Regions from separate parts of the Micromonospora sp. DT178 genome, predicted to be linked through region 2. Evidence: riboswitches for the same ligand, from Rfam matches in the RefSeq annotation. Region 2 holds a riboswitch; each other region holds the start of a gene.
The links. Region 2 has a riboswitch for cyclic di-AMP ahead of ACLQ22_RS00195 (coiled-coil domain-containing protein). Riboswitches for the same ligand answer to the same signal wherever they lie in the genome.
Positions count from the first base shown of each region.

Region 1: it holds a riboswitch for cyclic di-AMP, as region 2 does, so the genes downstream of both, ACLQ22_RS18510 (C39 family peptidase) here and ACLQ22_RS00195 (coiled-coil domain-containing protein) in region 2, are expected to answer to the same signal.
Region 3: it holds a riboswitch for cyclic di-AMP, as region 2 does, so the genes downstream of both, ACLQ22_RS25900 (coiled-coil domain-containing protein) here and ACLQ22_RS00195 (coiled-coil domain-containing protein) in region 2, are expected to answer to the same signal.
Region 4: it holds a riboswitch for cyclic di-AMP, as region 2 does, so the genes downstream of both, ACLQ22_RS12290 (NlpC/P60 family protein) here and ACLQ22_RS00195 (coiled-coil domain-containing protein) in region 2, are expected to answer to the same signal.

Region 1 is NZ_JBNCKV010000009.1:115,742-123,045, forward strand. It holds gene ACLQ22_RS18495 (alpha-ketoglutarate-dependent dioxygenase AlkB) at 172-807, opposite strand; gene ACLQ22_RS18500 (polysaccharide pyruvyl transferase family protein) at 860-2,185, opposite strand; gene ACLQ22_RS18505 (acyltransferase family protein) at 2,498-3,742, shown strand; cyclic di-AMP (ydaO/yuaA leader) riboswitch at 4,092-4,232, shown strand; gene ACLQ22_RS18510 (C39 family peptidase) at 4,461-5,306, shown strand; gene ACLQ22_RS18515 (alpha/beta fold hydrolase) at 5,413-6,156, shown strand; gene ACLQ22_RS18520 (CDP-glycerol glycerophosphotransferase family protein) at 6,180-7,304, opposite strand, start outside.
Region 2 is NZ_JBNCKV010000001.1:37,938-45,241, forward strand. It holds gene ACLQ22_RS00185 (helix-turn-helix transcriptional regulator) at 35-376, opposite strand; gene ACLQ22_RS00190 (carbonic anhydrase) at 588-1,340, shown strand; gene ACLQ22_RS00195 (coiled-coil domain-containing protein) at 1,438-2,454, opposite strand; cyclic di-AMP (ydaO/yuaA leader) riboswitch at 2,458-2,589, opposite strand; gene ACLQ22_RS00200 (YibE/F family protein) at 2,756-4,099, opposite strand; gene ACLQ22_RS00205 (metal-sensitive transcriptional regulator) at 4,413-4,715, opposite strand; gene ACLQ22_RS00210 (heavy-metal-associated domain-containing protein) at 4,866-5,075, shown strand; gene ACLQ22_RS00215 (hypothetical protein) at 5,105-6,103, shown strand; gene ACLQ22_RS00220 (heavy metal translocating P-type ATPase) at 6,115-7,304, shown strand, end outside.
Region 3 is NZ_JBNCKV010000017.1:115,611-122,914, reverse strand. It holds gene ACLQ22_RS25920 (carbonic anhydrase) at 1-498, opposite strand, end outside; gene ACLQ22_RS25915 (alpha/beta fold hydrolase) at 646-1,581, shown strand; gene ACLQ22_RS25910 (HelD family protein) at 1,746-3,863, shown strand; gene ACLQ22_RS25905 (cation diffusion facilitator family transporter) at 3,941-4,858, shown strand; cyclic di-AMP (ydaO/yuaA leader) riboswitch at 5,012-5,143, shown strand; gene ACLQ22_RS25900 (coiled-coil domain-containing protein) at 5,157-6,242, shown strand; gene ACLQ22_RS25895 (SRPBCC family protein) at 6,331-6,798, opposite strand; gene ACLQ22_RS25890 (1-phosphofructokinase family hexose kinase) at 6,976-7,304, shown strand, end outside.
Region 4 is NZ_JBNCKV010000005.1:305,650-312,953, reverse strand. It holds tRNA gene ACLQ22_RS12310 (tRNA-Gly) at 74-147, opposite strand; gene ACLQ22_RS12305 (zinc metalloprotease) at 607-1,593, shown strand; gene ACLQ22_RS12300 (pyridoxamine 5'-phosphate oxidase family protein) at 1,737-2,288, opposite strand; gene dcd (dCTP deaminase) at 2,367-2,945, shown strand; gene ACLQ22_RS12290 (NlpC/P60 family protein) at 3,000-4,040, opposite strand; cyclic di-AMP (ydaO/yuaA leader) riboswitch at 4,053-4,186, opposite strand; gene ACLQ22_RS12285 (N-acetylmuramoyl-L-alanine amidase) at 4,425-6,449, shown strand; gene ACLQ22_RS12280 (NlpC/P60 family protein) at 6,512-7,304, opposite strand, start outside.

The sequences.
Region 1 (7,304 bases), on a different contig from region 2:
CGGTGGCCCGGCAGCGGTCCGGCCCTCGGGCTGGCAGAGGCCGAGCCCCCGGGCTGGCAGAGGTCCGACCGGTGGCCTGGCTCGGCCCGGCCACTGGGTTGGCAGAGGCACGGCAGCGTGGCCTGGGCGGAGCCGTTCCGGCCCACGGTGGGTTGCCGCCCGTCGGGCGGGTCAGGCGACGCCGGCGGGGCGGAACTGGACGCTGACCCGGGGGCCGACGGGGCGGGTGGTCTTGGGTACGGCGTGCTCCCAGGTGCGCTGGCAGGAGCCGCCCATCACCACGAGGTCGCCGTGGCCGAGCGGGAAGCGCAGGCTGTCGCCGCCACCGCGGGGCCGCAGCAGCAGTGAGCGCGGCGAGCCGAACGAGACGATGGCGACCATGGTGTCGGTGTGCGCGGAGCGCCCCTGGGTGTCGCCGTGCCAGGCGACGCTGTCCCGGCCGGAGCGGTAGAGGCACATGCCGGCGGTGACGAAGGGCTCGCCGAGCTCGCCGGCGTAGTGCCGGGTGAGGGCGGCGCGCGCCTCGGTGAGCAGCGGGTGCGGCAGCGGGCGGTGCCCGGCGTACCAGCAGAGCAGCCGGGGGACGTCGACCTCGGCGTCGTACATCGTGCGGCGCTCGGCCCGCCAGGGGACGTCGCGCAGCAGGACGTCGAAGACCTGGGCGGAGCCGGTGACCCAGCCGGGCAGATGGTCGACCCACGCGCCGCGGGTGAGCGGGTGCCGGCGCAGCCGGTCGGCCAGCGGGCTCAGCGACGGTCCGGCGGCGGTGAGGTCGAACATCGACGGCTGGTAGGCGGCCCCGGTCATCCGCCCAGCGTACCCGCCATGTTGGTACAGGTGTACGGAAGGAGGCGGCGCCTCAGCGGTTCAGCATCCGGCGCACCCGGCCACCGATCACCTGCTTGACCCGGGCCTGCAGGCGCTGCCCGCGCAGCGTCTCCGTCTCCTTGCGCAGCTCGACGTTGCGGTCGCGCAACCACTGGATCCGCTCCAGCAGCGCGTCGGGGGCGGTCGCGGCGGCCGGGCGTACGGCGGGCGGGAAGGTGGTGGACCGCACCTGCGCGTCGAACCGGGCCGCGCTGTCGCCGTCGGCGAAGGCGTTGCCCAGGTCGTGCTTGGCGAGGAAGGCCAGCATCGTCTCGTAGCGCGACTTGTGGCCGGCGTTGAGCGCCGTGTAGTCGGCCTCCTCGTAGAGCTGGGCGGCGTCGACGTCGACCGGCACCTCCTTCATCACCCGGTGCGGGATGTCGAAGTAGCGGGCGAGTTCCAGGGTGCGCGAGTCGTGCGCGAAGAGGTAGCCGGGGGTGCCGGCGACCAGCGCGGTGATGGTGCCGTGGATGCGGGTGCCGAACGCGAACTCGAACCCGGAGAGGTAGTCCATCCAGGTCCAGGGGTCGACGAACATCCGCACCTTGTCCTCGGTGAACAGCGGGTGCGAGGTGTGGATCGGGATCTTGCTGGTCCTGCCCCGGTCCCCGGGGGCGTCGCCGTAGAGCAGCGTGCCAAGCGTCTTGAGGTCCTGCGGCAGGTAGCGCAGGTTCGGGTACCGGGCGTGGTGCCGGGCGATGATCTCCGCCATCGACGTGACGTACGGCGAGACGGTGAGCGCGAGCCTGTCGTCGGGCGACAGCGACGCCTTCCTCTTCTCCACCCGCAGGCTGTCGCCGTGCAGGAACATCGACGGGCAGCCGATCACGTCGACGGCCGAGAAGCCCAGGGTGCGCAGGTAGTCCCGGGTGATCTCGCCCCGGACGCCGATGCTGTGCGAGCGGTCGAGGACCGCCCGTACGAACCGGGTCACCACGTCGTCGATCGGGCGGAGGTACTCCCGGTCGCCGTTGACGTCGGTCTGCACGCCGACCCCGAGCACCACCACCGGGATCTTCAGCTGCTCGATGAGCTTCGTCATGGCCTCGACGCGGGAGGCGTAGCTGCGGCGGAAGGCGTTGGCGAGCGGTACGACGTAGACGTCGTACCGCTCGTTGATCATGTCGGCGTCGCGCGGGTTGATCCTGAACTCGGTCGAGGTGATCTCGGCGGTGGCGGTGCGCAGGAGCTTGTGGGCGGCGTGGCTGAAGACGAGGTTGCCATTGTTGTCGCCGATCCAGTTCCGCTCGTGCGTCTCCTCGGGCGAGTAGACGTCGAACGGGCCCTTCTTCGCCCGCATCAGGATCCGCTGGTGCATTCGTCCCCGCCTCTCGTCACCTCAGGGTCTGGGAATACTAGCCACCGATCGGCCGCAACCCGGATGGCCGCCACCCGCAGTCACGTACGGGGACGCAACGGTCACCCAGGGACGACAGGAGCGGGGACTCCCCCACGGGACAGAACGGGCACTCATGGACGGGACGGAACAGAGCCTCAGGTCCGGCGGGTAGGGTGCCCGGCGGGGCGGCGCCGACCGGTGGGCCGCCACGGGGCCCCTCGGGGCGCCTGAGGACGGGGTCGAGGAGGAGACGTACGTGCTGGTGACCCTGCGGATCGTCGGGATGCCGGCATGAACGACGCCGCGACCGCCGCGCCGGCCGTCCGTCCCGCGTCCCCGGCCAGCCGCCTGCCGTCGCTGACCGGGCTGCGCTGGGTCGCCGCCCTGCTCGTCTTCGGGTTCCACGTCGCGACGATGGGCATCATCGCCGAGCCCGGCCAGAAGGCCGTCGTGGACTGGGCCTTCGCCCTCGGCCTGTCGGGCGTGCAGTTCTTCTTCATCCTCAGCGGCTTCGTGCTGGTCTGGTCGGCCCGACCCACCGACACCCGTCGGGCGTTCTGGCGGCGCCGGGTGGCCAAGATCTGGCCGAGCCACGTGGTGCTGTGGGCGGCGGCCCTTGCGGTCGCGGCCTGGTTCGCCGACCCCGTGGACCGGTTCGTCGCGGTGGAGAACCTGTTCCTCCTGCAGGCGTGGGACCCCCGGCCGGGCCACTTCTACAGCATCAACACCGTCAGCTGGTCGCTGTCCTGCGAGTTCTTCTTCTACCTCTGCCTGCCGTTGGCGCTGCCGCTGATCCGCCGGGCCCGACCGTGGGCGCTGTGGGCCGTCGTGGTCGCGGTGCCGCTGCTCATCCTGGCGCTCTGGCCGGCCCAGGCGCTGGTGCCGGAGGAGAGCCGCTGGTGGTTCACCCAGATCTTCCCGCCGGTGCGGTCGCTGGAGTTCTGGATGGGCGTGGCCGCCGCCGAGCTGATGCGGCGCGGCCGGTGGCGTGGGCCGGGCCTGCCGCTGGCCAGCCTGGTCTTCGTGGCGACCTGGGTGGTCGCCGCGCAGTGGGTCCGCGCCGAGCTGTGGGCGGCGCTGCTCTCGGTGGCGTACATCCTGGTCATCGCCGCGGCGGCGGACGCGGACGTGCGCGGGCGGCGCTCGCCGTGGCGGTCCCGTCCGATGATCTGGCTGGGCGAGGTCTCCTTCGCCTTCTACCTGGTGCACGTCCTGGTGATGATCACCGTCCTGCGGCTCACCGGCGACTGGGGCGTCGGCTTCACCGGCTGGCGGGGGCCGGCGGTGGTGCTCGGCTTCCTGCTTGTCAACCTGGCCCTGGCCGGCCTGTTGCACCGGGTCGTCGAGACGCCGATGATGCGGTTGCTCACCCCGCGCAGGCCGGCCCGGGCGACGCCGCGGGACGGGGGCGACGCCGGGACGCACTCCGGCGGCCCCGGGGCGACGCCGCCGGGGGAGCGGGGCAACGCCGTGCCGCGCCCCCGGGCCGCCGATCCGCACGACGACCACCGACCGGCGTACGTCGACTCGCGCTGACCGCCCCGGCGCCTCCACCAGCCGCTTCAGCTCGGCCCGCTCGACCGCAGGGCCCGCCGACGAAATCCCGACCGTTTGGGTGACGCCGGTCACCCCGTCGGCGAACCGGTCATCCGGCGCGGCCCGGTCGATTCCCGCCGGAGTTTCGGCGCCGATGTCCGCCACTCGTCCCGTTGTCACCCGGGGGTGCCCGCAGAAACGGTCGTCCCATTGAGTCGCGTCAGTGGCGAAGTGCCCGCAAAATTGTCTCCCGATCAAGGTTTAAGCAGGTGGGACGGGGTTGGCAGGGCGCGGAACGGCCAGTAATGTCGGCGCGTCCGGTGCGGTACCCGATCGCCAGAGGCGACGCCGCGCCGACCCGCCTAATCGTGAACGACGAACCGGGGACCCAGTGCTTGTTGGGGTGAATCCGTGGGCCGTGGGCCCGTGGTAGGGCGTTCTTCCCGCCCGAATCCGTCAGCTAACCCGGTCGGCGGTGTCGGAAGGAGTTCCATCCTCATGCCACACCCGTCCACCCCTCGGTTGTTCCGCCGTCTCCACGGCGCCGCGGTGCCCGCGCTCGTCCGCCCGCAGGTCACGAGCTGACCCACCGGTCACCGTCCGTCGCCCGGCATCCCGGGCGCATCCCCTGAGTGGTCCACCACCCGCCCGGACGCCCGTCCGCGCGGTCGGTCCGTTCTGCCTCGGCGCGGACCGACGGCCGCTCACCCCCGAGCCCGTGGAGGAAACCGTGAAGCACCACCTCAAGCGACAGCTGCGTCGCCTCACGTCCGAGCGTCCGTACCAGCTGGCCGCCGCGTCCGCCGCGGCGCTCGTGCTGGCGTCGGGCACGGGCGCGCTGCTGGCCGGAGCCGACGAGGCCCCCGCCGCCGCGCAGGCCCCGGTGGCCGCGACCGAACTGCGGGACGACACCGCGGCCTCGCGCAGCCAGGCCAGGGTCGCGACCGCCCCGTCCAGCGCCGCCCCGGCCGCGTCCAGCGCCGCCCCGTCGGCCAGCGCCTCCAGCGCCGCCCCGGACCCGGACCTGACCCGCAAGCCGGAGCCGCCGAAGCCCCCGGCCGCCAAGACCCTGGACTACGACTACCAGGCCCAGACCACCTTCTACAACTGTGGTCCGGCGGCCGTCCGGCACGCCCTCAGCGCCGCCGGCATCGCGCGTAGCCAGGACGCCCTCGGCGCCCAGTTGGGTACCGACCAGATGGGCACCGACTCGGCCCAGGACACCACCCGCGTGCTGAACGCGGTGGTGAAGGGCGACCCGTACCGGACCCGGATGATCCCTGGTGGCGCGGCCACCCCGGCCCAGATGGACCGGCTGCAGGCCGACGTCGTCGCGGCCATCGCCGACGGGCGGGGCGTCGTGGTCAACGTCGCCGGCAGCGCGACGGACACCGACGGCGGCTGGCACTCCTTCCCCGGCGGCCACTACATCGCGGTTGTCGGCTACCAGGACGAGGGGCGGCTGGTGAAGATCGCCGACTCGGCGAACCCGGCGACCGCCTCGTACTGGATCAGCACCATCGCCCTGGCGAACTGGGCCGCCACCCGCGGCTACTCCGCCTGAGCGACACCGTCGGGCGTCGGCCCCCGGATTCCGGGGGTCGGCGCCCGGTGTCGTGTCCGGGTCACGGCCCTCGCCCACGGCGTCCGGTGGGTGGCACACTGCGCCCATGGTCGATGAGTCGGGTGACCGGGACGGCCGGCGGGTGCTCCTGTTGCTGCACGGCATGGGTACGACCGGCGACGTGTGGCTGCCCTGGGCGCCGCTGCTGGAGCGCCGGTGGGCGGGGCGGTGGCTGGCGCCGGACCTCGCCGGCCACGGCTGGTCGCCGCCGCTGCCGGAGTACTCGTTCCCGGGGCTGGCCGCGCGGATCGCCGCGGGGCTCGCGGCGGGGGACCGGCTCGTCGTGCTGGGGCACTCCCTCGGCGGGGTGGTCGGGCTGGCACTGGCCGCCCGCAGCGCCGGGCTGCCCGTCGACGCCGTGGTCGGGCTCGGTATCAAGGCCGTCTGGTCGCCGGCGGAGCTGGCGAAGGCGGGTGAGTTGGCGGCCCGGCCGGTGACCTGGTTCGCCAGCCGGGACGAGGCCGCCCGCCGCTACCTGCGGGTGGCCGGACTGACCGGGCTCTTCGCCCCGGACCATCCCGTCGCGGAGGCCGGGCTGCGGCAGGTCGACGGCCGCTGGCGGCTGGCGATGGACCCGGCCGCGTTCGGCGTGGGCGCGCCGGACCTGCCCGCACTGTTGGCCGCGACCGACGTGCCCGTGCTGCTGGCCCGCGGCGAGCACGACCCCATGGTCACCGACGCCCAGCTCAAGGAGCTGGGCGTGCCGGTGGCCACCCTGCCCGGCCTCGGGCACAACGCGCACGTCGAGGCCCCCGAGGCGGTCCTGGACCTCGTCGACCCCTACCGCTGACCGTTCCCACCCGAGGCGGGGCGTCAGGTGGCGGGGGAGAGCGTCGCCTCGTCCGGGTCGAGCGGCAGGTCGGCCCCGCCGGCACGCGGGGCAGGTGCGTTCCACTCCCCGTCGAGCTGGCGCCGCGCGGCCTCCAGGAACGCCTCGGCGTACGACTCGGCGGGGAAGTCACCCAGGTAGCGGCTCCGGGTGGCCCATCGCGCCGGGGCCAGCGGATCGGTGTCCAGCAGCGCGGTCAGCACCTCGTCCGCGTTGGACATGTCGCGCCGCAGCACGTAGCCCGACCCGGCGAGCGGGAACTGCTCGGGGAACTGGTCGCCGGAGTCCACCATGTCGGTCACCGCGTACGGCTTGCCGGAGTAGAGGTAGTCGGAGATCACCCCGGACACGTCGGAGATCAGCGCGTCCGAGCGGTTCACGCACTCGGTGAGGGTCAGCTCCCGGCTCGCGGCGGCGCCGAAGACGTGCTGCCGGCCGCTGCGGGCCCGGTCGGCGGCCAGCAGTTCCGTGAGCCGGCCCAACTGCCGGGCGGAGGCCGGGTTCTGCGAGGTGTACGGGTGGGCGCGCAGGATCACCGTCGCGCCCCGGTCGAGTAGCCGGCGCAGCAGGGTCTCGGCCACCGGCAGGGAGCAGTAGTTCGCGTCCGCGTTGTGCCCGGTCCAGGTCGGGGTGTAGAGCACGGTCGGGTTGCTCCGGCCGTGCGCCGGCTCGGGGCGTACCTCGATCGACTCGACCTGCGGGCGGCCGACGACGACGAACTTCTCCGCCGGGATGTCCACCCCGGCGCGGGCGTACCGGTCGATGGCGGCCTGGCCGGCGACGAAGATCCGGTCGAAGATCGCCGAGACGGGGTTGGCGCTGGGGGCCTTGTCGCTGTCGCCGTGGTGCAGCTGGACGTGGGTCAGCTGGGTGAAGCGGATGCAGTGGCTGTTCTTCGCGCCGTGGTTGACGTAGAACGCCACCCGCAGGCTCGGCACCAGCGCCTCGTCCATCGCCCTGGTGGTGGGGCAGTAGACCACGGGCGCGCTGGTGGCCGCCGCGATCAACGGCAGGAACTCCGGCTCGCGCACCATCACCAGGAACGGCCGGCCGATCCGCTCCAGGTAGGGCAGCCACATGGTGACCTGGTACTCCGAGCCCGGCGGCGC
Region 2 (7,304 bases):
GGGCCCACGGCGCGTGCCGCCGCCCGACCCGTCGTCAGGAACGCTCGGTGGCCTCGGCCGGTTCCTGCTCGTCGGCGAAGAGGGCGAGGAGGGCGCCGACCTGCCGGTCCGCCTCGGCGGGGTGCCGGAACCGCCCGGCGGGGTTGAGGGTGTACTCGTTGCGTCGGCCCACCCGGGTGCGGTGCAGGTAGCCGCCGGCCTCCAGGTCGGCGACGATCGCCTGCGCGGCCCGCTCGGTGACGCCCACCTCGTCGGCCACGTCGCGGAGGCGGGCGGTGGGGTTGCGGGCGATGGCGAGCAGCACGTGCCCGTGGTTGGTGAGGAACGTCCAGTTGCGGGTGCTCCCGTTCTCCCCTGTCGTCGCCATGTCCGCCATCGTATGGCCCCTGCTTCGTGTTTTGCTGTGTGCCCTCGCGGCCGGCGGACGCGCGGAGGGCCCGACCGCCGCCGCGCCGGGCCCGCCGAACATATGAAATGGATATCACGCATACCTTGACGTATCTTGCAGTGCGTGTGACGGTGGTGGCAGCCCGCGTCCAGCGTCGGCCCGGGTGACCAGGCCGTTCACGTGCGGAGCGAGGTGTGGGATGAGTCGTCCCGGATCGCCAGGAACTCAACCGGGCCCGGAGCGGACGCTCCCGGTGTCGACCACGGGCGGGGTGCCGGCCGACGTCGGCGCCACGTTCGCCGTCCCGGCGAGTCCCGAGCAGGCGCTCGCCGAGCTGCACGCCGGCAACCGGCGGTTCGTGACCGGCGCCCCGCGCCACCCCAACCAGGACGCCGGGCACCGCGCCGCGGTCGCCGACGGGCAGCACCCCTTCGCGGTGATCGTCGGCTGTTCCGACTCCCGGCTCGCCGCCGAGATCATCTTCGACCGTGGCCTCGGTGACCTCTTCGTGGTCCGCACCGCCGGGCACACCATCGGCCCCGAGGTGCTGGGCAGCGTGGAGTACGCCGTCACGGTCCTGGGCACGCCGCTGGTGGTGGTGCTCGGGCACGACTCCTGCGGGGCCGTCCAGGCGGCGCGTACGGCGGACGCCACCGGCACCCCGCCGGTCGGGCACCTGTGCGCCGTGGTGGACGCCGTGGTGCCGAGCCTGCGCCGGGCCGCCGCCGAGGGGGTGGACGACATCGACCGGATCGTCGACATCCACATCGCGCACACCGTCGAGGCGATGCTGGGCCGCTCCGCCGTGCTCGCCGCGGAGGTGGCCGCCGGCCGCTGCGGGGTGGTCGGCATGTCGTACCGGCTGACCGCCGGCGAGGTGCGGACGGTGGCCTCGGTGCCCGCCCGTGCGGCCGACGCGCCGGAGCCGGCGGCCAGCGCCGCGCTCGCCTGACCTCGCCCGCCGGCAGACCGTCGCGGCGGGCCCGCACGACGACAGAGGGCCGCTCCCGCGTCCGGCGGGGCGGCCCTCTGTGTGCGTGTGGTCCCGGCTAGAGCAGTGACACGTGGACGTGGTCGGTGTGGTTCGACGGGCCGCTGTAGGACTTCCAGCCGGTCGCCGGGAACCAGATCTGCCGGTTCCAGATCACGTAGTAGATGCCGAGCCGGTCGGCGTTGCGGACCAGGAACGCGGTGAGGTTGTTGCCGTACATGTAGGTGTCGTCGTTGTGCCAGGGGGAGAAGCCGCTGCGTTGCAGCGACCAGTCGCAGGCCCGGCCCTTCGGATGCTCGTACGGCCCACCGGAGCGGTAGCAGCCGACGAACCGGTTGAAGCCGGCCCGCTTGACCTCCTTGTACATGTGCAGCGTGCGCGCCGTGATGCAGCCGGAGGTGGTGGGGTCGTTCTCGGTGCAGGACAGGGGCTTCCAGTCGCCGTCGGCGGTGCGCCCCGGCGCCATCTTCGCCACCGGCGAGGTGGCCACCACCTTGCCGCTGGTCAGCCCCCTGCCGCCGACCAGCGCGAGCGCCTTCTCCGCCTCGCGCTTGCCACGGGCCAGTTCGTTCTTCAGCTTCTGCTGCTCGCGGACCTCGGCGTCGACCGCCAGCTTGGCCTGCTCTGCGCGGTCCTTGATCGCGTTGACCTCGGCCAGCTTCTTGGAGTTGACCAGGTTGATCTCGTCGAGGGCGGCGGCGCGCCTGACGAAGGAGTCGGGGCTGGCGGTGTCCAGCAGCATGGACACCGCGCCGATCCGCCCGGTGCGGTAGGACTGGGCGGCGATCTGGCTGACCTGGGGGGCCAGCGCGTCCAGCTCGGCCTGCGCCCGGTTGACCTCCAGGGCCAGCTCGAGCTGGCGCTCTTCCGATTTCTTCAGCTTCGCCTTGGCCTGCACGTAGGACCGGTTGCGGGCCTCGATGAGGTCGTCGAGCAGCTTGGGCTCGTCGTCCCCGTGCCCGGAGGGCTTGGGCGGGGTGGGCGCGGCCGCCGCCGGGAGAGGCCCGGCGAAGACCGCCAGGGCGGCGAGTACGGCCACCACGGGCGTCAACCAGCGGCGTAGGGGTGCCGTCACAGTTTTCCCTTCCGTCGACCGCCGACCGGGTTAGCTGACGGGTTCGGGGCGGAAGTGGCCCCTACCGCTGTCGCGGATTCACCCCACGTACCTGGGTCCCCGGTTCGCCTCGCGGCGATTGGGCGGCGGCACCGCAGGCGCCGCTGCGCGCCTTCGGCGGTGACCGGCAGCGAGGTTACCCGAGAACACTCCCGGGGATCTACGTCCCTAAGCCGACTAAATGCGTTATTTCGTAATGGCGGACGGTGAGCAGTGACGCGTTTATCAGGCCGTACGTCCTGTTCGGTCACGCTGAGGAGTGTCACCATGCGGTGTCCGTGCTCCTGTCCCGGTCGGGCCATCCGGCGGGAGCGGCGGACGGCGTGTCTCCGCGCGGCCCGCTGAGGGCCTCCAGCGCCTCGGACCGGTCGGCGGCCGGCCGGGGCGTCGGTGCGGGCGCGGCGCGGTCGGTGGCGTCCCCGCCGCGGCGGCCGGCGGTGGTCACCAGGGCCGCCAGCCCGGTGGTCAGTGGCACGGCGGCGATCAGGCCCAGGGTGGCGACCGCGCTGCGGACGATCTCCTGGGCGAGGAACTCGCTGGTGAGAAGTTGGGTCACCGCCCGCGAGTCGGCCGTCAGCAGGAGCAGCACCGGCAGGGAGGCGCCGGCGTACGCCAGCACGATGGTGTTCACCGTCGAGGCGATGTGCGCCCGGCCGACCCGGGTCGCCGCCCGGTAGAGCTGCGTCCGGGACAGCCCGGGGTTGGCGTGCGCCAGCTCGGTGACCGTGGCGGCCTGGGTCACCGTGACGTCGTCCAGCACCCCGAGGGAGCCGATGATGATCCCGGCCAGCAGCAGCCCGTGCAGGTCGACGTCGGCCTGGTACATCGACAGCGTGGTGGCGTCCTCGGAGCCGAATCCGGTCAGGTGGGTCGCGGCGGTGGCGATCGTGCCGAGGACGCCGGTCAGCACCAGGCTGCCCAACGTGCCGAGCACGGCCACCGAGGTCTGCGCGGTCACGCCGTGGGTCAGGTAGAGCACCACGAACATGATCAGCGCGGCGCCGACGACCGCGACCAGCAGGGGCGGGCTCCCGGCGCCGATGCCCGGCAGCACGAAGGTCAGCAGGATGGCGAAGCTCGCCGCCAGGCCGGCCAGCGCGGCCAGCCCGCGCCACCGTCCGAAGGCGACGATGGCGGCCGCGAAGAGCGCCACCAGCCAGACCAGCGGCTTGCCGCGCTGGTGCTCGGCGATGTTGTAGGTGCTGGCCGTGGGGTCGGCGGGGTCGGTGAGCTCGACCAGGATGATCTCGTCGTCCACGGCGACGGTCGGCGCGCCGGGGCCGGCGGGCACCGGCGTCTCCACCTGCTGGCCGGCGTCGGGACCGTCCTGCACCCGTACGGTGACCGTGCCGCAGGGACCCTGCGACCCGCCGGGACTCCCCTCCGGAATCTCCGGGGTGGGCGGGCACGGCTCCGTCACGACCCGCGTCACCGTGCCGTGGTAGCGGGGCGCGTCGGTGCCGGTCGGCGGGTCGGGCGCGTCCCACGGCCACAGCACCAGGGCGGCGATCAGCGTGGCGACGAAGAGGGGCACCACCGTCGCGACGAGGATCCGCCGCACCCTCGGCGGGGCGGACGGAGCGGGACGGGTGTGGTCGGCGCCCAACGAGTTTCTCCCAACGAATCCAGGGCGGGGTACGTGCCGGCGGGCCGGTCGGTTCACCCGTCGCCGCGTGGCGGGACGGGGATCGCTTCCGTGTGGCGGCGCGGTCACGTACCGCGGTCCCGGGCCTCCGTCCGGTCGCGGGTGGTCGGTGTTGCCGCCCGGCGGGGCGCGCGGGGCGGGCGGTGCGGAATCCGGAGGGCCACCGGCCGAATGGTAGCCACCCCGACATCCGGGCGCAGGTCGTGCGGGTGATGTCGGGGTGTGGCGTCGCCGTGTGCCCGCGTCTCGTCGCGGGGCCGAGGGGCGGGGCGGGTCAGCCGCGCTTCATCAGGCGGCCGACGGCGGCCATCATCTCGGTGGCCATCTCGTCGGCGCGCCCCTCGGCCGCGCCCTCGTGCATGCAGTGCCGGGCGTGCCCGTCGAGCAGGCCGAGCGCGACCTTGTCCAGGGCGGCCTGGATCGCGGAGATCTGGGTGAGCACGTCGATGCAGTAGCGGTCCTCGTCGACCATCTTCTCGATGCCACGGACCTGCCCCTCGACGCGGCGCAGCCGCGCGAGCAGCTGGTCCTTGGTGGCGGTGTATCCCCTGATCGGGGTGGGCGTCGGTGTGGTCATGGGGACGAGGATAGCGTACCCCTCGGGGGTATGGTACGTTCGTTCCTGGCCGGCATACCCCCACCGGGTACCGGTACAAGACACAGGCACCGGTCCGCCTCCGCATTACCCCCGGGGGGTATATGCTGGGGGCGGCGAGAGGAGAGTTCGATGATCACCACGACGTACCAGGTGCAGGGCATGACCTGCGGGCACTGCGCCACCGCGGTCAGCACCGAGGTCGGCGCGATCCCGGGCGTCAGCGACGTCCAGGTCGACGTCGCCGCCGGTCGGGTCACCGTCACCAGCGAGGGCCCGTTGGAAACCGACACCGTGCGCTCCGCCGTCGACGAGGCCGGTTACAGCCTCGTCGGCGCCTGAGATCGGGCACGGGGGAAACGAGGCACATCATGAACACGGCGACGAAGCTGAGCGGTTTCGCCCTCGGCCTCGCGGTGGTGTTCGGCGCGACGTACGGGGTCGGTCGGGTGGCCGACCCCGTGGCGCCGCCCGCCGAGGCCCCGCACGAGGCCGGCGGGGGGCACGGCGAGGACGGCGGAGCCGGACACGGGGGCGACAACGGCGCGGCGGGGCACCTGCCCGGCGGCCTGCTCGTCTCCGACCGTGGCTACACCCTGCGTCCGGTGGACGCCCCGGCCGGGCAGTTCGCCTTCCAGGTCACCGGTCCGGACGGCCGGGCGGTGACCGCGTACGACGTGGCGCACGACAAGCGCATGCACCTGATCGTGGCCCGCCGCGATCTCTCCGGCTTCCGGCACGTGCACCCGGAGATGGCGCCCGACGGCACCTGGCGGGTCGACTCGCCGCTCGCCGGGCCGGGCGTCTGGCGCGCGTTCGCCGACTTCACCCCGACCGGGGGCGAGGCGCTGACCCTCGGCGTCGACGTGAGCGTCCCCGGCGCGCTGACCGCGCGGCCCCTGCCCGCGCCGGCGACCAGCACCACGGTCGACGGCTACACCGTCACGCTCGCCGGCGCCCCGCAGCCCGGCCGCACCGCCGAGCTGACCCTGACCGTGAGCCGCGACGGCGCGCCGGTCACCGACCTGGAGCCCTACCTGGGCGCGTACGGCCACCTGGTGGCGCTGCGCCAGGGCGACCTGGCGTACCTGCACGTGCACCCGCACGGTGAGCCGGGCGACGGGCGGACGCGGCCCGGCCCCGAGGTGAGCTTCTCGGCGGAAATGCCGTCGGCGGGCGCCTACCGGCTCTACCTGGACTTCAAGCACGGCGGCGTCGTGCGTACCGCCGAGTTCACCGTCGTCGCCGGCAGCCCGACCGCGCCGGGTGTCCCGGCCACGACCGGCTCCCCGGCGGCGGGCACACCCGCCGCCACGAGCTCCCCGACCGCCGACGCCGGCCACGGCGTCCCCGGTCACGGGCACGACTGACGGGAAGCGTGATGACAACCAAGCCCTTGCTGACGGCGCCGAACCAGATCGAGCTGGCGATCGGCGGCATGACCTGCGCCTCCTGCGCCGCCCGGATCGAGAAGAAGCTGAACCGGATGGACGGGGTGACCGCCACCGTCAACTACGCCACGGAGAAGGCCACCGTCCGGTACGCCGACGAGGTCACCCCGGACGAGCTGATCGCCACGGTGGAGAAGACCGGCTACACGGCGGCCCTGCCGCCCCCGCCCACGCCCGCCGGTGGCGAACCGGCCGCCGAGCCGGTGGACGAGCTGCGCGGCCTGCGTACCCGGCTGTGGGTCTCGGCCGTGCTCACCGTGCCGGTGATCGTGCTGGCGATGGTGCCCGCCTGGCAGTTCGACTTCTGGCAGTGGCTGTCGCTGACCCTGGCCGCCCCGGTCGTGGTCTACGGCGGGCTGCCCTTCCACCGGGCGGCCTGGATCAACCTGCGGCACGGCGCGGCGACCATGGACACCCTGGTCTCGCTCGGCACCCTGGCGGCGTTCGGCTGGTCGATCTGGGCGCTCTTCCTCGGCACGGCCGGGACGCCGGGGATGACCCACCCGTTCAGTCTCGCGATCAACCGCTCCGACGGCGCCGGCAACATCTACCTGGAGGCGGCGGCCGGGGTGACCGTGTTCATCCTCGCCGGCCGCTACTTCGAAGCGCGGGCGAAGCGGACCGCCGGCGCGGCCCTGCGCGCCCTGCTCGAACTGGGCGCCAAGGACGTCGCGGTGCTGCGCGGCGGCACGGAGACCCGGATCCCGGTGGACCAGCTCGTGGTGGGGGACCGGTTCGTGGTGCGGCCCGGCGAGAAGATCGCCACGGACGGCGTGGTCGACGAGGGCACCTCGGCGGTCGACGCCAGCATGCTCACCGGCGAGTCCGTCCCGGTCGAGGTCGGCCCGGGCGACTCCGTGGTCGGCGCGACCGTCAACGCGGGCGGCCGGCTGGTGGTCAGCGCCACCCGCATCGGCGGCGACACCCAACTGGCCCAGATGGCCCGGCTGGTCGAGCAGGCGCAGACCGGCAAGGCGGCGGTGCAGCGGCTGGCCGACCGGATCTCCGGCGTCTTCGTGCCGATCGTGATCGCCCTCGCGGTGGGCACCCTCGGCTGGTGGCTCGGCAGCGGGTCGGGCGGCACCGCCGCGTTCACCGCCGCCGTGGCGGTGCTGATCAT
Region 3 (7,304 bases), on a different contig from region 2:
GTCGTCGGCGCGCAGGGCATCGACCGTACGGAGCACGTGCCGCCGGACCGCCATCGGACGCACCCGGGGGTCGTCGACGCCCACCTCACGCACCGCCGGGGCGATCTGGTCGACGAGGTGGGCCAGCGCGCCGCCCGGCGACCGCCCGGCGCGCAACGCGTCCACGGCGGAGGCCACCGCGCCGCACCGCTCGTGCCCGAGCACCATCACCAGCGGCACGCCCAGCTCACCGACCACGTACTCGATGGAGCCGAGCACCGCCCGGTCGAGCACGTGCCCACCGGTGCGGATCACGCAGATCGAGCCGAAGGTCTGGTCGAAGATCGCCTCCAGCGGCACCCGCGAGTCGATGCAGCCGAGCAGCACCGCGTACGGCTGCTGGTCGCCCGAGGCCGCCGCGGCGGCGGCGGTGACGTCGTGGCCGTGCACCGGCTGGCCGCTGACGAAGCGGCGGTTGCCGGCGAGCAGCTCGGCCAGCGCGGCCCGGGGCGACCCCATGTCCCCAGCTTGGCGGGCCCGCCGGGTGCCCGGAGCGGGTTGCGAATCTTCTCACCGACACGGTTGTCGTGGTCTCATGACGGGTAGCCGGTGTTACCACCGGGTATCCCCGGTGTTGCGGTTCCGTGCGGCCCTGGGGAGGTGACGATGCCGGAGCACGTCGAGGTACGTCTTCCCGACGACGTACGGCTGCACGTCGAGGCGACCGGACCGGCCGACGCCGAGGTCACGGTCGTGCTGCTGCACGGCTGGACGCTGGACGGGCGGGCCTGGCACCGGCAGCTCGCCGACCTGCGGCGACGCTTCGGCGACGCGGTACGGGTGGTGACCTACGACGCGCGCGGCCACGGCCGGTCGAGCTGCATGGCGCTGCCCACCGCCACCGTGGCCCAGCTCGGCGACGACCTGGCCGCGGTGCTGGACGAGGTGGCCCCGACCGGTCGTGTCGTGCTGGTCGGCCACTCGATGGGCGGCATGACGATCATGGAGTACGCGCACCGCCACCCCGAGCACTTCGCCGCCCGGACGGCCGGGCTGGTCTTCGTCTCCACCACCGCCGAGGGCCACACGCACACCGCCTACGGCCTCTCGCCCCGGATCGCCCGGCTGATCCGGCTCGCCGAGACCACCGGGGCCGGCGTGCTGGCCCGGTGCGGGGCCTGGCGACCGCCCCGGGCGCTGCTGCGCGCGCTGCGTCCCAGCATCCGCTGGATGCTCTTCGGCGACCGCTGCGACCCGCACGACATCCGGTTGGTCACCTCGGCGGTGGCCCGGGCCACCCTCCGCTCGATCGGCGGGTTCCGCGCCTCCATCGGGGCGCAGCACCGGCTGGACACCCTCGCCGAGCTGGCCCACCTGCCGGCCGCCGCCCTGGTCGGCGACCGGGACCGGCTCACCCCGCCGCCCTGCGCCGAGTCGATCGCCGGCGCGCTGCCGGCGACCGAGCTGACCGTCTGCCCGGGTGCCGGGCACATGCTGATGATGGAACGCCCCGACGAGGTCAACGCGGCGCTCGGCGGCGTGCTCCGGCGTGTGCTCGCCGCCCCCGGGGCCGGCGCCACCGCCGCCGCCCGGGCGGACTGAGCCGGGCCGGCGAGGGCGCGACGCGGCCGCTGCGGACGTGACGCGGGTTCCTTTCCCGCACCGGTCGCGCCGCTGGTTGCGCGCGGGCCGTACCCTCTTGCGGTTGGCCTGGCGCGGTTCGCGCGGTTCGCGTCGCCCGCCGCCGACGTCAGGAGGAGCGAGCGGTGAGCGACCAGACCACCCTGGAACAGGAGATCGCCGTCGAGCAGCGGCATCTCGACCGGGTGTACGCCCGACTGGCCGAGCTGCGCCGGTCGGCGGTCAGCGCCGAGAAGGAGGGCTACCGGCTCGCCCGGGTGGGCAACTTCGGGGCGCTGGTCGAACGGGACGCGATGGTGTTCCACGCCGCGCGGCGGCGGCACATGCTGGACGCCGAGCACGAGGGCCTGGTCTTCGGCCGGCTGGACCTGCTCGACCGGCAGGTGCTGCACGTCGGGCGGCTCGGCATCCGGGACGACGACGCCTCCACCCTGGTGGTCGACTGGCGGGCCCCGGCCGCCGCCGCCTTCTACCAGGCCACCCCCGCGCAGCCGCTGGGCGTGGTACGGCGACGCACGATCCAGTCCTCCGCCGAGCGGGTCACCCGGATCGAGGACGACCTGCTCGATCCGGTCGCCGCGCCCGCCGACATGGCGGTGGTCGGCGACGGCGCGCTGCTGGCCACGCTGTCGAAGGCCACCGGCCGGGGAATGCGGGACATCGTCGCCACCATCCAGCGGGAGCAGGACGAGGCGATCCGCTCCCCCGGCTCGGGCGTGACGATCGTGTCCGGCGGTCCGGGCACCGGGAAGACGGCCGTCGCCCTGCACCGGGCCGCGTACCTGCTCTATTCCGACCGCAGCCGCTTCGCCGGGGGCGGCATCCTGGTGGTGGGCCCCTCCTCGGTCTTCGTCGAGTACATCGCCTCGGTGCTGCCCTCGCTCGGCGAGGACACCGCCACCCTGCACTCGCTGGGCACGCTCTTCGCGGGCATGACCGCCACCCGCACCGATCCGCCGGCGGTGGCGGCGGTCAAGGGTTCGCTGCGGATGCGGCGGGTGCTGGAGCGGGCGACCCGCGACGCGGTGCCGGACGGCCCGACCGAGCTGCGCCTGCTCTACCGGGGCACGCTGCTCCGGCTGGAGCGCCGCGAGCTGGACGACATCCGCGACCGGGCGATGCCCCGGGGCGCCCGGCGCAACGAGGTGCGCCGGGCCGGCTTCGACGGGGTCTTCGCCGCGCTGTGGGCGCAGGCCCGCAAGTTGGGCGTCGGCCGGCTGCCCGAGCAGCGCGCGTTCGAGGACGAGATCGCCGAGCGGCCGGAGTTCCGGGAGTTCCTCAAGGCGTGGTGGCCCCGGCTGCACCCCCGGCACGTGCTGGGCTGGCTGGCCCGCCCGGACCGGCTGCACCGCTACGCCGGGGGGATCCTCTCCCGCGCCGAGATCCGGCTGCTGACCGACGCGTACCGGGGCCTCGACGCCGCCGGGCTGACGATCGCCGACATCGCGCTGCTCGACGAGTTGGACGCGTTGCTCGGCAAGCCGATGCGGCCGGCCCGGGCGAAGCGGGACCCGTTCCAGCTGACCGGCGGGGTCCGCGAGCTGAGCACCTTCGCCGACCGGCAGCGCGCCGCCCGCGACGCGGCCCGGGAACGCCCCGACGACTACCGGGAGTACGCGCACGTGGTGGTCGACGAGTCGCAGGACGTCTCGCCGATGCAGTGGCGCATGATCGGCCGGCGGGGTCGGCTGGCCTCGTGGACGGTGGTGGGCGATCCGGCGCAGACGGCGTGGACGGGGGATCCGGAGGAGCTGACGCGCGCCCGGGACCAGGCGCTGGGCCGGCGCAAGCGACACCACTTCACCCTCACCACGAACTACCGCAACTCGGCGGAGATCTTCGCGGTGGCGGCGGCCGAGATCCGTCGGCTGCACCCGGACCTCCCGCTGCCCAGGGCGGTGCGCTCCACGGGCGTCGAACCGGTCGAGCTGGCGGTGCCGCCGGCGGAGCTGGAGGCCGCGGTGGTGGCGGCGGCCGGCGCGCTGCTCGCCGAGGTCGAGGGCACGGTCGGCGTGATCACGCCGGTGCCCCGCCGCGACGAGGTGGCCGGCTGGCTGGGCGGGCTCGGCGCGCCGCGCCTACAGGTGGTGACCAGCCTGGAGGCCAAGGGCATGGAGTACGACGGGGTCGTCCTCGTCGCCCCGGGCGAGATCCGGGCCGACCCGGGGTCGGGGGTACGGACGCTCTACGTGGCGCTGTCCCGGGCCACCCAGCGGCTGACCACCGTCGACCCGATCGGCTGAGGATCCGTTACTTGCATACATAGCGATGTCAGCATAAATTGAACGCGAATCCGGACCCCCCGAGGGAGGATGGGCGCGTGGGCGCAGGTCATGACCACCATCACGGGTCGGTGGCGAACGCCGCGCACCGCCACCGGGGCCGGCTCTGGGCGGCGTTCGGGCTGCTCGCCGGCCTGATGGTGGTGGAGGCGGTGGCGGCCTTCCGCACCGGCTCACTGGCCCTGCTGAGCGACGCCGGGCACATGTTCACCGACGTGCTCGGCATCGGCATGGCGCTCGCGGCGATCGCCGCGACCCGGCGGGCGGGCGCCGACCCGCAGCGCACCTTCGGCCTCTACCGGCTGGAGGTGCTGGCCGCGCTGGCCAACGCCGCGCTGCTCTCCGGGGTCGCGGTCTACGTCGTGATCGAGGCGGTGCGCCGCTTCGGCGACCCGCCCGAGGTGCTGGCCGGCCCGATGCTCGTGGTCGCCGTGCTCGGCCTGCTCGCCAACGTCGGCGCCTTCGCGCTGCTGCGCTCCGGGGCGAAGGAGAGCATCAACGTCCACGGCGCGTACCTGGAGGTGCTCGGCGACCTGCTGGGGTCACTCGGGGTGATCGGGGCGGCGCTGCTGATCGTCGCCACCGGCTGGTGGTGGGCGGACCCGCTGGTGGCGGTCGGAATCGGCGTGTTCATCCTGCCGCGCACCTGGCGGCTCGGGCGGGCCGCGCTGCGCATCCTGGTGCAGGCCGCGCCGGAACACCTCCAGGTCACCGCAGTGCACGACCGGCTGGCCGCCGTGCCCGGCGTCGCCGAGGTGCACGACCTGCACGTCTGGACGCTGACCTCCGGGATGGAGGTGGCCTCGGCGCACCTGACCATGGCCCCCGGCGCGGAGGTCGGCGCGGTGCTGGGCGCCGCCCGGGCCGCGCTGCACGACGACTTCCAGATCGAGCACGCCACGTTGCAGATCGAGCCGGGAGCGTCGCCCGGGGCCTGTGGGGCGGTCGAGTGGTAATGAGGACAACCTTAAATCTGGGAGAGTATTGTGGCCTTATGCCGGATTTGACTGTTAGTGGACGCGCACCGTCCGTCACCTGCGGTGCACCAGTCACACCGGCACCGGTAGGCTCGGCTTCGGCCTCCGCCAGGCGGCACCCACCGGTGCCGGCGGTGGCCGCCGCCTAATCGCCCGACGGGGCGAACCGGGGAACCAAGTTCGTGGGGTGCATCCGCGTCAGCGGTAGGGATCTTCCGTCCCGAACCCGTCAGCTAACCCGGTCGGCGGCTGACGGAAGGACACGTGTATGCCAGTGATGGCACCCGTACGACGACGTGCCGCCCGCACGGCGGCCCTGATCGCCACGATGCTCGCCCTCGGCGCCGCGGTGGCCCCGGTCACCGCCGCCCCGGCGGCGGCCGCCACCCGCGCCGGCCTGCTCGCCGCGGCTCCCGGCCAGGACGAGGAGGGCGGCACGCCCGCCCTGCGGGCCCAGCTGGAGGCCGCCAGCAAGGGCTACCTCGACGCCAAGCGCGCCCTGGACACGTCGGCCAAGCGGCAGCAGCAGCTCACCGCACAGCTCAAGACCACCGAGGTCGAGCTGACCGCGCGCACCGCCAAGGTCGGCGAGATCGCCGGGGCCGCCTACCGCACCGGCCGGCTCAGCGTGGCGTCCGCCCTGCTCAACAGCAGCTCCCCGGACGGCTTCATGGACCGCGCCGCCGCCCTCGACGCGGTGGCCGCCAAGGAGGACCGGGCCCTGCGCGAGCTCCAGGAGACCCGGGACGAGGCCACCCGCACCAAGCTGGCCCTGGACGGCGAGATCCGGGAGCAGCGCAAGCAGGTCAGCGTGATGGCCAAGCGCAAGGAGCAGGCCGAACGGGCGCTGACGGTCGCCAACCGCGAGCAGCAGCAACAGCGGCAGCAGTCCGCGGGCGGCGGCTCCTCGCCGGGCGGCACGTCGAGCAAGACGGCGAAGGCGGCGCCACGCAACTCCGACGGCTCCTGGCCGCGCGAGTCGTGCAGCGTCAACGACCCCACCCCCGCCAACGGCTGCATCACCCCGCGCACCCTGCACGCGCTCAACCAGGCCAAGGCGGCGGGCTTCACCCGTTACGTCTCCTGCTACCGCCCCGGCGGCTCGGGCGAGCACCCGAAGGGCCGGGCCTGCGACTTCGCGGCCCAGAAGGGCGGCTTCGGCGGCGACGCCACGGGCGGCGACCGGACGTACGGCAACAACCTGTCGGCGTACTTCGTGCGCAACGCCGACCGGCTCGCCGTGCTCTACGTGATCTGGTACCGGCAGATCTGGCTGCCGAGCAGCGGGTGGAAGTCGTACAGCGGAGCCAACGGCGACCCGTCCAGCGACCACACCAACCACGTGCACCTGTCGGTCTACTGACGCCCGCGCCCCGGTGCCCCGCCCGTCGCGGGGTCGCCGGGGCGCACACGGCGCCCGTCGCCTCCGGCCGGGCCTGGCTGCTTCGCGGTCAGCCGGCCGGCGGTCCGGGCGGGTTCGTGTCGAGGGCCGCGGCGAGGCGCGCGGCCAGCCCGAGGTGGGCGGCGCGGGCCTGGCGGAACGCGTAGCCGAAGAGCGGCGCGGGCGCGGCGAGGGTGATCTCGACCTCGATGCGGACCACGCCGTCGGGCTCCGCCCGCAGCCGGGTGTGGTTGCGGACGGTGGTGGCGGGCCACTGGCGGGCCACGGTGACGATCTCGTCCGGATCGTCGACGAGGACGTCGGCGCGGTAGGTGATCGGCAGGCGCACCGGCCCGGCGGCCAACCGATCGGTGATGTCGTAGCTGGCGCGCGCGCCGGGACGGGGCGACACCCGACGGACCCGGACGATCAGCGGGTGCAGGTCCACCTGCCGGGCGGGGTCGGCGAGCAGCGCCGCTGCCTGCGCGAGGGAGCAGCGCGCCTGGACGGTGTAGCTGAAGGAACTTCGCCTGAGCACGCCGTCTCCCAGCGTCGGTGGTCGCCCGATCGTCGCGCATGCCGGGCGCGCTGGCAACGCCGCGCCGATCCCGCCCGGAGTCCGGACGCCCAGCCGCCGATCCCACTACGGTCAGCTGGTGAATGGTCACGGCACGTGTCGGTCGGCGGAGGGCGGGCGCATGAACGGGTACGACGGATGAGCGGGCACGTGATGGTCTTCGCGCCCACGCCCCGGCTGACGGTGACCGTCGACCAGCCCAGCGAGGAGCCGGAGCTGCACCTGCACCCCGGCGGGCAGGGCGTCTGGCAGGCCCGGATGGTGATGTCGCTCGGGGTCGACGTGGTGCTCTGCACCGCCCTCGGCGGCGAGATCGGCCAGGTGCTGGAGCCGCTGCTGGTCAGCGAGGGGGTGAACCTCAAGGTGGTGGTCCGCGACTCCGGCAGCGGCGGCTACGTGCACGATCGGCGCGACGGCTCCCGGCAGGAGATCGTGGACGTGCCCGGCCAGCCGCTCAGCCGGCACGA
Region 4 (7,304 bases), on a different contig from region 2:
TGAGCATGATCACGGGTCCGGAGAACGTCGAAGGCCCTGGCTGGGACCGCAGTCCTGACCAGGGCCTTTCGCGTGGAGCGGGTGACGGGAATCGAACCCGCACTGTCAGCTTGGGAAGCTGATGTTCTGCCATTGAACTACACCCGCAGGCGGCACCACTGTACCTGAGTCGTCACGCCGGTGCACCCAGGTACCCCTCCGACACCACCCGCGCCGCGATCTTGGCAGCAAACGGCCCCCAAAGGGGCCTGAACTTACCAAGATCGCGCAGCACCACCGCCCGCCGCACCACCGCCCGCCGCGCCGGCGCCCGCCGCGCCGCCGCCCGCCGCGCCGCGCGCGCCACCCACGCCGCGCCGCCGCCAGCCACGAGCCGCCCGGCAGCGCAGCCCGACGAGCCCGATCCGCGCGCCCTGGTCCGAACCGGGACCGTGAGTCCCGCCCCCATCGCCGTACGTCGATCATGGAACGCGTACCGCCAGGAAAAAGTTCCACGGCGGCAACATATGGGCGTTCTCAAATACCTCGATCGGTTGTAACGTCTGCCCAACGTTCCAGCCACGGCGTGACATACCCCCTGTCGCGCCGCCAGAAAGAGGTGGGCCCATGGGACTCCGTCCCAACCTGCTGACCCGGCGTACGGCCGGTGTCGCGTCGACGACCCTCGCGCTGCTGCTCAGCACCGCCGCCGTGGGTGTCGTGCCGGCCGCTTCGGCCTTCTCCGCCGCCCCGAGCGAGGTCTGCGTCGAGCCGGCCGACGTCCACTCGGACGCCCGCGTCAAGCCCGGCGGCGGCGCCAAGCACGAGCCGAACGAGCTGACCCTCGCGGAGACCCGCGAGCGCGAGGCCGACCTGGCCGCCGCGCTGCGCGAGCGGGCGCGGTTCCGCGCCGGCGCCGGTGCCTCCACGATGGCCGCCACCGTCACCATCCCCGTGGTGGTGCACGTGATCCAGGAGAACAGCACCCGGGCCGGCGGCAACATCCCCGACTCGATGGTCAACTCGCAGATCAGCGTGCTGAACCAGTCGTTCAGCGGGGCGACCGGCGGCGCGTCCACCGCGTTCAACTTCCAGCTCCAGAAGATCAACCGGGTGACGAACCCGTCCTGGTACCCGATCGTGCAGGGTTCCTCGGCGGAGCGGTCGATGAAGACCTCGCTGCGTACGGGCGGCAAGAACACCCTCAACATCTACCTGGGCGAGCTGAGCGACAGCCTGCTCGGCTGGGCGACCTTCCCGACCCGGAAGCTCAGCAGCATGGACGGCGTCGTCGTGCTGAGCGAGTCGCTGCCGGGCGGCACCGCCACCAACTACAACCAGGGCGACACGGGCACCCACGAGGTCGGCCACTGGCTGAACCTCTACCACACCTTCCAGGGCGGCTGCTCCGGCTCGGGCGACAGCGTCAGCGACACCGCGGCCGAGGCGTCGCCGGCCTCGGGCTGCCCGACCGGTCGGGACACCTGCACCGCGCCCGGCGTCGACCCCATCACCAACTTCATGGACTACAGCTACGACTCCTGCATGTACCAGTTCACCGCCGGGCAGGCCAGCCGCATGCTGACCGCCTGGAACGCGTACCGCGCGGCGTAGTTTCCGCCGTACGACCCGCACCGGTGCCGGCCTCTCTCGACGGGGCCGGCACCGGCGTCTGTGCGGCCGGGCACACGGGGGCGGGGCGGGGGTCACGGTGCGGCGCCCCGGAGGGGGGACGCCCCAGGGCGCCGCACCGCGTCTCAGGCGGCGGGGCGGGCGGCGTGGTCGCCGGCGCACCCCGACCGGGTCTCGGGCATGAGCGCGGTGCCGCCGGCGGCCGCGCGGGGGTCGAGCCACACCTGGACGGCGGGCCGGCCGTGCCCCTCGCCGGCGCCGCCCGCGACGCCGGACTCACGGCGGGCCAGCATCGCCACGTCGACGGTGAACTCGAAGACCCGCCAGTCGACCTGCGGCGCGGCCCGGTGACTGCGGGCCAGCCGGGCGACCCGGGCCGGGTCGGTCACCGGTTGGGCGTGGCCGGCGACGTAGGCCTCGTCGTCGCTCTCCTCCGGCGGGAAGGAGTGCAGCGCGTAGCGGCCGTCGCGCTCCAGGTCGCGCCGCTTGGGCGAGTCGACGACGAAGCAGAAGAGCCCCTCGTCGGTGATCACCGGGGAGACCGGGTGCACCCGGGGACCGCCGTCGGCGCGGACGGTGGCCAGGTAGCCGAAGCCCGGCCCGTACTGCTGCATGAGAAGGCGGATCCCGTCGGCGAGGCGGGGCTCGTCGGCGGCGAATTCGGACCAGGAAGCCATGTGGGCATCCTATCGAACAAACGTTCGAACACGCACTCCGACACGCAGGTCACGCGCACCGCTCGCTAAGGTGTGCGGATGCTGCTCTCCGACCGCGACCTGGCCTCCGAGATCGAGGCGGGCACGCTCGCGCTGGAGCCGTTCGAGCCCGCGCTGGTGCAACCGTCCAGCATCGACGTACGCCTGGACAAGCTCTTCCGGGTCTTCAACAACCACCTCTACACCCACATCGACCCCGCGCAGCAGCAGGACGACCTCACGTCGATGGTCGAGGTGCCGGAGGGCGAGCCGTACGTGCTGCATCCGGGCGAGTTCGTGCTCGCCTCGACGCTGGAGGTGATCACGCTCGGCGACCAGCTCGCCGGCCGCCTCGAAGGAAAGAGCTCACTGGGCCGGCTCGGCCTGCTCACCCACTCCACGGCGGGCTTCATCGACCCGGGCTTCTCCGGTCACGTGACCCTCGAACTGTCCAACGTGGCCAACCTGCCGATCACCCTCTGGCCGGGCATGAAGATCGGGCAGCTCTGCATCTTCCGGCTCTCGTCGCCGGCCCAGCACCCGTACGGCTCGGCCGTCTACGGCTCGCGCTACCAGGGGCAGCGCGGGCCGACCCCGAGCCGCTCCTGGCAGCACTGGCGCACCTGGCCGACCCGCTGACCCGACCTGCGGGCCCGCGGAGGGCCCCCGCCGGGCAGGGACCCTCCGCGCGCCTCAGCCAGGTCGGCCGTAGCTGTGGATCGGGCCGTCGTCGACCCTCTTCATCTTGATCGGCACCCCGGCGCGGGAGGCGTGCACCACCCAGCCCCCGCCGACGTACATGCCGACGTGGTGCAGGTCGCTGTAGTAGAAGACGAGGTCACCCGGGCGCAGCTCGCCCCGACTGACGGACGCGGTGGCCCGGCGCTGCTGCGCGGCGTTGTGCGGCAGCGAGACCCCGGCCTTCGCCCAGGCGGCGAGCATCAGGCCGGAGCAGTCGTACGAGTTCGGCCCCTCGGCGCCCCAGACGTAGGGCTTGCCGATCTGCGCGCAGGCGAACTTCACGGCGGTGCCGGCCGCGCCGCCGGGATAGCTGGCGGGGCAGGGTGCGGGGCGCAGCGGCCCGCCGCCGCCGTTGCCGTAGATCCGCAGCCGCAGCTTCTGCAACCGGTCGATCTCGGCGTTGATCTGCTTCTTCTTCGCCGCGAGCTGGGCCTCGGTGCGGCTGAGCTGGACGACCATCTCGTCCAGCGGCGCCTTCTTGGCGGCCAGCCGGTCGCGCAGCTCGGCGACCTGCCGCACGTCCTGCTGCTGGTGCTGGGCGAACCGGTCGAGCAGTTCGAGCTGCCCGACCATCTCGCTCGGTGAGCGGCTGCCCAGCAGGGCGTTGAGGGCGGAGACGTTCTCGCCCTTGTAGGCGCGGGCGGCCAGCGCGGCCACCTTCTCCATCGCCTGGTCGACCTGCTTCTCCAGCGGCCCGATCTGCGCGGCGAGCGCGTCGGCCTGCTTCCGCCTGGCGGCCAGGTCCTGTCGGGTGGCGTTGTGCCGTTCGATGACCGGTTCGAGCTTGTTCCAGTCCTCGTCGATCTGCCGCTCGATCTCGGCGACCGTCGGTTCGGCATGGGCCGCCGTGGCGCCGCCGGTCAGGACGACGGCGAACGCGGCCAGGGCGGCGAGGGCGGTGGTGCAGCGGTACCAGCGTGGGCGCGGCGCAGCCGTCACCGGGTCGGCGAGGGCCGACCGGGTCGACGGTGGCCGCGGGGCATGGTGTGCCACCGGGCTTCGTACTCCTTCTTCCGGACCGCCTACCGGGTTAGCTGACGGGTTCGGGCGGGAAGGGGCGCCCTACCGCAAAACTGCGGATTCACCCCGGGGAACCTGGGTCCCCGGCTCGCTCGGGAGCGACTCGGCGGTGTCGGACCGTCACCGCCCTGGTTGGACGGATTGTCACCGGCCGACGAATGACCAGAGTAGAGACGACCGTTATCGATCCGCAACCCTGCGGGCAGTGACACTCCGTACCCACCCGGGCCGGGCGGATCCGCAACCCGGGCGACGAAGATTTCCTTCCTTTTGAAGTGTCTGACGGAAAGGTATTGACCAGAGGCGGCGGGCGGGGCGAAGGTGGCCCCAACTTCGCCCGTCCGAACTGGGGGTCTGATGCACCTGTCAGCGACATCGAGGAGCAGACGCGTCCTGCTGGCCGCCGCCGTGGCCGCCGCCATGGCGGCGACGCCGCTCACCGCCGCCGGATCCGCCGCCGCAGCAGCGCCGGTGGACGACCGGCAGCAGCAGTACGCCGCCGCGGCGGCCGAGTACGGCGTGCCGGAGAGCGTCCTGCTCGGGGTCTCCTACCTGCAGTCCCGCTGGGACACCAACGCCGGCACGCCGAGCACCAGCGGCGGCTACGGACCGATGCACCTCACCGACGCCGAGCACGTCGCCGCCATGTCCGGCGGCACGCACCACGACGAGGGCACCGAGGACCCGCGCGGCGACGACTCCCGCCCGTCCCTGGCCGAGGCCCACGAGCCGCCGGCCGCTCCGCCGCCCGCCGAGGCCGCACTCCGGACCGTCGACGCCGCCGCCGACCTGACCGGCGCCAGCGAGGAGGCGCTGCGGACGGACGTCACGGCGAACATCCGGGGCGGCGCGGCGCTGCTGGCCGCGTACCAGAAGGAGATCGGCGCCCCGGTCGGCGCCGACACCGACCCGGCGGCCTGGTACGGCGCGGTGGCCCGGTACTCCGGCGCGGACAGCGCCGACGCCGCGGCGGCCTTCGCCAACGAGGTGTACGCCACCATCGCCACGGGCGACAGCCGGGTGACCGACGACGGGCAGCGGGTCACGCTGGCCGGCCGCGCGATCCAGCCGGACCGCTCCTGGCTGGACCGCCTGAACCTGCGCAAGCTCGCCCGGCCCGACGGGCTGGAGTGCCCGAGCGACATCTCCTGCGAGTGGATCCCGGCGCCGTACCAGAACTACGGCCCCACGATCGAGGACTACGGCAACCACGACCTGGCCGACCGACCCGCGCAGCAGAAGATCGAGTACATCGTCATCCACGACACCGAGGGCTACTTCGGTCCCAGCGTCAACCTGGTCAAGGACCCGAAGCGGGTGGGCTGGCACTACACCCTGCGCTCGGTGGACGGGCACATCGCCCAGCACATCAAGACCAAGAACGTCGGCTGGCACGCCGGCAACTGGTACGTGAACTCCAAGTCCATCGGCCTGGAGCACGAGGGCTTTGCCGGGCACGGCACCTGGTACACCGAGGCGATGTACCGCACCTCGGCCAAGCTGGTCCGCCACCTGGCTCGGGCGTACAACATCCCGCTGGACCGCAACCACATCATCGGGCACGACAACGTCCCCGGCACCATCGCCGCGAACGTGCGCGGCATGCACTGGGACCCGGGACCGTACTGGAACTGGTCGCACTACTTCGACCTGCTCAAGGCGCCGTTCTTCTCGACCGGCACGCACCGCACCGGGCTGGTCACCATCGACCCGGACTTCGCCACCAACCAGCCGCCCTTCACCGGCTGCAACCGGCAGCCCCCGGGCGTGCCGAACCCGCCCCCGGCGACCGCCCCCTGCCCGCTGCGCGGCTCCTCGGCGCTGTTCCTGCACAACGCGCCGAGCCACGACGCGCCGCTGCTCAACGACATCGCGCTGCGACCCGACGGCACCCCGAACACCACGTACGTCTCCGACCACGGCGCCCGCGTCTCGGCCGGACAGACGTACGCGCTGGCCGAGGTGCAGGGCGACTGGACCGCGATCTGGTACCTCGGCCAGAAGGGGTGGTTCCACAACCCCGCCGCCAAGCCGACGGCGAAGTGGTCCGTCGGGCTCGTGGTGACCCCGAAGGCCGGTAAGGCCACCATCCCGGTGTACGGCCGGGCCTACCCGGAGCAGGCCGCGTACCCGGAGGGGGTGCCGTACCAGACGATCTCGCCGCTGCAGTACACCCTCTCGGCCGGCCAGCGGTACGCCGTCGGCAACCTGCTCCCCGGCGAGTACTACCGGGCCACCACGTTCGACGGCTCCGCCCCCCACGACCGGACGGTCGTCCGGGGCGACAACAGGTACGTGCAGGTCCAGTTCGGTCACCGGATCATGTACGTCAACCTGGACGACGTGAACGTGGTGCCGTCCCCGCTGGGCGCGCCCCGCTGATCCATCCGCACGACGAGGGCCCCCGGTCGATCCGACCGGGGGCCCTCGTTGCGCGGCGCGGATCAGCCGGGCCTGCGGAACCCGGCCACCGGCATGGTGTTGATGCTGGAGACGTTGACCGGCTTGCCGGCCCGGGGCGCGTGCACCATCTTGTCGTTGCCGAGGTAGAGGCCGACGTGGTGCAGGTCGCTGAAGAAGAAGACCAGGTCACCGGGGCGCGCCTCGGAGCGCGGGATGGCCTTGCCCTCGTTCCACTGCGCACCCGTGAAGTGCGTCAGGTGGATCCCCGCCGCCTTGTAGGCGTACTGGGTCAGGCCGGAGCAGTCGAACGAGTTCGGGCCGGTGGCACCCCAGACGTACGGGTCGCCGACCTGCGCGCAGGCGGTGCGGATCGCGGTCCGGGCCGCGTCGCTGACCACGCCGTTGATGGTCGGGCACTTCTCCGTCTTGACGGTGGTGACCGGCAGCGACGCCTCGAGCTTCTTGATGTCGGAGTCGATCTGCTTCTTCTTGGCCGCCAGGTCGTTCTGCTGCTTCGTCTGCGAGACGATGAGCGTGTCGAGCTTCTGCTTCTCGGCGTCGAATTTCTCGCGGACCTTGGTCACGCCCTCGAGCTGCTTGCGCTCCTGCGCGGCCAGCCGGTCCAGCAGGGTCAGCTGCTCGGTCAGCGTGTCGGGCTTGGCGCTGACCAGCAGCGCGCCGATCTCGTGGGACGGGCCGGAGATGTAGTAGCGGGAGGCCAGGTCACCGACCCGGTCCATCGCCAGCTCGCTCTCCAGCGCCAACGGCTGGATCTTCTTCTGCAGGTCCTCCGACTTCTTGCGGTTGACCTTCAGCTGCGCCCGCACCTTGTTG